2 regions of the Planococcus maritimus genome follow, and region 1 is predicted to be linked to the other one. Evidence: riboswitches for the same ligand, from Rfam matches in the RefSeq annotation. Region 1 holds a riboswitch; the other holds the start of a gene.
What was found. Region 1 has a riboswitch for preQ1 ahead of queC (7-cyano-7-deazaguanine synthase QueC). Riboswitches for the same ligand answer to the same signal wherever they lie in the genome.
Positions count from the first base shown of each region.

Region 1 (3,109 bases):
GAATGCTGTTGAACGTTTCCTCATCGGCAGTGTTTCAGAACATATCGTTCGCTCCTCTAAATGCGACGTGCTCGTTGTTCGGACAGACGAAGCACAAAGCGATGCACCCGACGATTATTATTCAGAAGAACGTTCCGGCAAATCGGAATAATAGATAAAAGCACGCAGCCTGATGGCTGCGTGCTTTTATCTGTCATCCTTTTACTTTGAGAACGATTTTGCCTCTGGCGTGATGAGATTCGCTTAACTCATGCGCATCTCGTACACCTTGTTCTGTCAGCGGATAAATGTGCCCAACTTCTGGCTTTACTTCCCCGCTAACGAAGAGATCGCCCAATTTTTTCAGTTGCTGGCCATTTGGCTCAAGCCAATAACTACTAGCTTCGATTCCGAACTGTCCCGCTTTTTCTTCATCTGGCTGACCGGCTATGCTGACCAGCTTGCCGCCCCGTTTTAAGACGCTATAGCTTTTGTCGAGCGTTTCGCCGCCCATTGTGTCCAAAACAAAATCAAAATTCTCCAGCACTTCCGAGAAATCCTCTTCCCGATAATCAATGACGCGGTTTGCGCCAAGTGAAGTGACGAGTTCATCGTTTTTATCACTTGCAGTCGTTGCTACGTAGCAGCCGATGCTGTTGGCAATTTGAATTGCCATGCTGCCGACGCCGCCAGCGCCTGCATGGATGAGCACTTTATCGCCTTTCTTAATCTGGCCGGTCTCTACTAAACATTGCCACGCTGTCAGCCCGGTTAATGGAATGGCTGCGCCTTCTTCAAAACTCATGCTTTCAGGCATGCGCGCCAGCAAATTCTCATCAACTGGGACGAATTCAGCATAGGTTCCTTGACGCGTTGTAGCTGGACGCGCGAAAACCCGGTCGCCTGGATGATAATGTCTGACCTCATCGCCCACTTCTTTTACGACTCCAGCGACATCCCAGCCAAGAATAATCGGGAACTCCCATGGCAGCATTTCTTTTAAATAGCCTTCCCTCAACTTCCAATCAATCGGATTGATTGAAGTCGCGTGGACTTCTACCAACACTTGATGCGCTGAAATGGCTGGCGTTTCCACTTCCCGTTCTTTTAGTTGCTCTTTTCCTCCGTACTGATCAATGACTATTGCTTTCATCTGCAGCCACTCCTCCCTTTTATCCACTGTATACCCTGACAACATTTTCGCTACACATGAAAAAACACAGGAACTCGCCTAATTATGCTATTATGGTAACTGTTTCATAAAAGAGGTTCGCAAACTCCCTCTCAAAAAAACTAAGGAGCTGTAGTTACATGAAAAATGAAAAAGCCGTCGTAGTGTTCAGCGGTGGACAAGATAGCACCACTTGCCTATTTTGGGCGTTAGAACAATTCAGCGAAGTGCTCGCCGTTACTTTTGATTACGGCCAGCGTCATGTGCAGGAAATTGAACATGCCAAACACATCGCAGAAACACTTGGCGTCACATTGCAAGTACTCGATATGGGACTCATCAATCAATTATCCGCCAATGCTTTGACGCGCGACTCGATCGAAGTCGAAGAACAAAGTGATGGCCTGCCATCTACATTTGTGCCGGGACGCAATTTATTATTCCTTTCTTTTGCCGCAATTTACGCCGACGCATTTGGTGCGCGACATTTGATAACGGGCGTCAGCGAGACGGATTTCAGCGGCTATCCGGATTGCCGAGATACTTTCATCCGGTCGCTGAATGTCACACTCAATTTGTCGATGGATAAGCAATTTGTTATCCACACGCCGCTTATGTGGCTAGATAAGGCAGGCGTCTGGGAGTTGTCCGACCAACTCGGCGCATTCGATTTTGTACAAAAAGAAACCTTGACTTGCTATCATGGCATTCCAGCAGAAGGCTGCGGCACATGCCCATCCTGTAGGCTGCGAAACGAAGGCTTGCAGACTTACCTTTCTCAAAAGGCAGGTGCAAAGTCATGATGCAGCAATTTTATCCAACGGTTTCGCATCCGTATTGCTTTGAATTAAACAAAGATATGCATTTTTCCGCGGCTCACTATATCCCTGCCGACGAAGCCGGGAAATGCGCTAAAATGCACGGCCATACCTATCATCTGAATCTAACGATTGCCGGTGACCAATTGAATGACACTGGCTTTCTGATCGACTTTAAACACTTGAAAGACCTGGTGCATAAACGCTATGACCATAGCGTATTGAATGACCATCCGGAATTCAGCCACACCTTTCCTACGACCGAATTGCTCGCCAAACAAATCCATACGCTGATTCAAGAAAAGCTTAACCAAACGGATAACCAACCGGAATGCTTGCAAGTCATCGTCCGCGAAACGCCGACAAGCTATGTGATCTACCGACCGAAGAAGGTGTCATCATGAAAATCCCTGTTATGGAAGTCTTCGGACCGACCATTCAAGGCGAAGGCATGGTCATGGGACAGAAAACGATGTTCGTCCGGACAGCTGGATGCGATTATTCCTGTTCCTGGTGCGATTCTAAGTTTACATGGGATGGTACTGGCAAAAGTACGGCGATGGCACCTGATGACATTGTCACTCAGTTAAAACAGCTCGGGAAAGATGCCTTTTCCCACGTCACCATTTCAGGTGGCAATCCAGCTCTCCATAAAGGAATAGCAGAACTGGTCGCGTTGTGCCGTGAAAACGGCTGGCGAACTGCGGTCGAAACTCAAGGCAGCATTTGGCAGGACTGGCTCACTGAAATCGATGATGTCACTGTGTCGCCGAAACCTCCAAGTTCAGGCATGATTTTGGATTACTCCAAACTCGATGCGATGCTTGGCAGGCTATCTGCGGCTCAAGCGAGTTTGAAAGTGGTCGTATTTGATGAAGCTGATTTCTTTTTTGCAGAACAGCTTCACTTGCGCTATCCAGCATTTCCATTCTTTTTACAAGTCGGCAATGACGACACACAAACGACAGACGATGAACAGCTGGTCCAGCATCTGCTTGGACGTTATCAATGGCTGATCGACAGACATTTAACATCCGCTCCACTAAACGACGCCAAAGTACTGCCTCAGCTGCACACCCTGTTATGGGGAAATAAACGCGGAGTTTAACTCAAGTATAAAACCCGGTCGGTTCGCTATTTC
Region 1 is NZ_CP016538.2:1,283,111-1,286,219, reverse strand. It holds gene BBI11_RS06500 (universal stress protein) at 1-151, shown strand, start outside; gene BBI11_RS06495 (NADP-dependent oxidoreductase) at 194-1,132, opposite strand; PreQ1 riboswitch class I at 1,239-1,282, shown strand; gene queC (7-cyano-7-deazaguanine synthase QueC) at 1,291-1,953, shown strand; gene queD (6-carboxytetrahydropterin synthase QueD) at 1,950-2,372, shown strand; gene queE (7-carboxy-7-deazaguanine synthase QueE) at 2,366-3,076, shown strand.

Region 2 (3,109 bases), 1.0 Mb from region 1:
TCATGTATATGCAGTCGATTTTTAAGTATTTTGCAGAGAACCTGGAATACAGCGTGCCTGAACAGGACTTGTCCTACGATATGTCCCGCATGCCGACGATGCCAAAAAGCCGCTTGATCTTAAAAAACGTGCAAAAACTGAAAAACCGCCCGGATAATGTGTTTTATCACGAACAAAAGAATACAACTGTGCAATCAGGTTGCCCGTTTCATTAATAATGAAAAGCTAGAGATTTTTTTCTCTAGCTTTTTTTATTTGCTGAAAAAAGAAGATAGCGAGGGCTTGTTTGTCTTATTGTTCCATAATTCTATTTGAGCTTCAGTTTAGTAGTCGCCACCCTGCTTTGGGTTGGCCTTTCGCAGTAAGCCAGGAAAACCGCCTGTCTTACCGCTTCGGCTCACCCCTTTACGCTCGGCGGCTGGGAGATTTCAATGAGTGAGGCGTGTTTAGGCGGGTCGGCTTCTGTACCCAGTTGCCGGCTTGTGGGGGAATCGCTTCCCGGATTGACCACATTTATGAAGATAGCGAGGGTTTGCTTGTGAAATTATTCCTGTTTATTAGTTGAACTTCATTTGGCAGTCGCCGCCGGGCTTTGGGTTGGCCTCTTGCCATAAGCCAGGAAGAACGCCTGTCTTACGGCATCGGCTCACCCCTTTACGCTCGGCGGCTAGGAGATTTCATTGAGTGAAGCGTGTTTAGTTATGTTTGCTTCTGTACCCAGTTGCCGGCTAGCGGGGGAATCGCTTCCTCGGACGTGGTATCTGGGTTTAAGATACTTGAATAGAAAGATTTTAATTAGAATAGAATTTACAATTACATCTTTATTGATCGAGATGACTTGAGCTACAAAGCCCGACACATTTCCACATCTTTTATTAAGTAGATTGAAGAAATGATCTTTCCCTCTAAACTAGAGACGGAGTGGAAGGGGGCGACTCCGGGAGGAATAGCGAGACAATTGAGACCCTGCAGGAGCGCAGCGACGAAGCGGCTCAATGCAAGCCCTCCGGAAAGCGTCCCCCTGAAACGCAGTCGAAAAGCGAATATTTTTCCAAACACTTCTTTTCATCACACACGTCTTGCCCTATTAACTATAGGAACTGAAAATTGCAAAGGCTAATCCCTAACAAACCACCAATTGACAGAACCGCCCCTATCTTATACGATAAGGCAGGAAATTAAATAACCCGGCAACGGGAGAGGTTCATAGCATTCCACCCTCTATAAAAAACTATGGATTTTGAAATCAAGCCGAATCCACATGCGATTCGGCTTTTCTGTTGTCCGATTTTTTATAGCTCTCCCCCGCCGGCCATTTTGAAGGAGGCCACACACATGGCAGGAAGAAATGAAGATACACTCGAGCATTTAGCTTTGCTCGGCAACCAGAACACACGCTACAAATTCGAGTACGACCCAGGCATTCTAGAAGCGATCGACAATCTCCACACGCGCGATTACTTCGTCAAATTCAATTGCCCGGAATTCACTTCGCTATGCCCGCAAACCGGCCAGCCAGATTTCGCGACGATTTATTTGAGCTTCATTCCCGATAAAAAGCTCGTTGAAAGTAAAGCTCTGAAGCTCTATTTGTTCAGCTTCCGCAATCACGGCGATTTCCATGAAGACGTCGTCAATATCATCATGAACGACTTGATCGAGCTGCTCGACCCCCGCTATATCGAAGTTTGGGGCAAGTTTACCCCGCGCGGCGGCTTGTCAATCGACCCGTATACGAACCACGGCAAGCCTGGCACGAAATACGAAGAAATGGCGACGTACCGGATGATGAACCACGACATGAATCCGGAAACAATCACCAATCGATAAGGGGAAGCGGCCATGCTACTTTATTTAAACGGTGCTTTTGTCGGCTTGCTCATCCTGTCGAATATCCTAGCGGTCAAACTATTCTCGATCAGTGAATGGGCCGTGCTGCCGGCCGCGGTCATCGTCTACGTCTTTACGTTTCCGATCACCGACACCATCGCAGAAGTGTACGGCAAAGAAGCCGCGCGCCAAACGGTCATGGCTGGGTTTATCACGCAACTCGCAGCGCTGGCGTTCATCTTTGCGGCGATTCAGTTGCCGTCCGCGCCGTTTTTCGCAGACCAGCAAGCATTCGAGTCGATTTTCTCGGCCGGCTTCCGAGTGACGCTCGCAAGTCTTGTGTCGTATTTTATCAGCCAGAACTTAGACGTCTCGATCTTCCACAAATTAAAAGCGAGAAACGGCGACTCGAAGTTGTGGCTGCGCAATAATGCATCGACGATGGTTAGCCAATTGGTCGATACGTCCATTTTTATCACGATCGCTTTTTATGGGACGATGCCGCTATCGGCGCTAGCCGCGATGATTGTAACCCAGTATCTGTTTAAATGGGCAGTCGCAGCAGCGGATACCCCACTTGTTTACTTGCTCGTCAAACTCGCACGCCGCTCCAAAACAAGCACCCAAAAAAGTTTTGCTTCATGAATAAAATCCATGCGCAGAAAAGCCGCCAGCAGTCTAACTTGCCGGCGGCTTTTCGTATTTACATTTTTTGTTTAGTTGGCAGGACTGCAGGCACGAGGATGGCAGATGGGACCTTTTTCTGTGTCCAGACCAGCTCTGCGGTGATCGGCAAATGGTCCGATACCGCCGTTTCGATTGTTTCGACCTCGCGCACGTCAAAACCGTGGTCAGCAAAAATATAATCGATGCGCGTCATCGGCTTAAACGATTCACCTGTTTCATGATTTTCATAAGGAGATGGATACGTATAGGCGTCGCCCCGCTTGGTTCTCAAGAAGACATCCGTCATGGTGCTGTGTAGATGGCTCAAGTGGCGGTGTGTCGGCGGCGCATTGAAATCGCCTGTGATGATTTTTGGAAAATAGCTTTTGCCCGCAATCTCCACTATTTCCGCAACACTCAGTTCCAATTCTTCATCTTTTAACGCCAAGTGAGCATTCAATACTTTGAGATACGTTCCTTCGATTTCAATTACGGTCTCGAGGACGCCTCGCTGCTCATTATTGTAGACGTCGGTAACGACTTGCGTCAAAAAATGGTTTTCTGCATATTTAATGGGATAAAGGCTTAATGTCGCGTTGCCGTATTGGCGATT
Region 2 is NZ_CP016538.2:259,039-262,147, reverse strand. It holds gene BBI11_RS01445 (cytochrome P450) at 1-215, shown strand, start outside; PreQ1 riboswitch class I at 1,194-1,241, shown strand; gene queF (preQ(1) synthase) at 1,336-1,830, shown strand; gene BBI11_RS01435 (queuosine precursor transporter) at 1,843-2,475, shown strand; gene BBI11_RS01430 (endonuclease/exonuclease/phosphatase family protein) at 2,534-3,109, opposite strand, start outside.
Region 2: another riboswitch for preQ1. It lies ahead of queF (preQ(1) synthase); the one in region 1 lies ahead of queC (7-cyano-7-deazaguanine synthase QueC).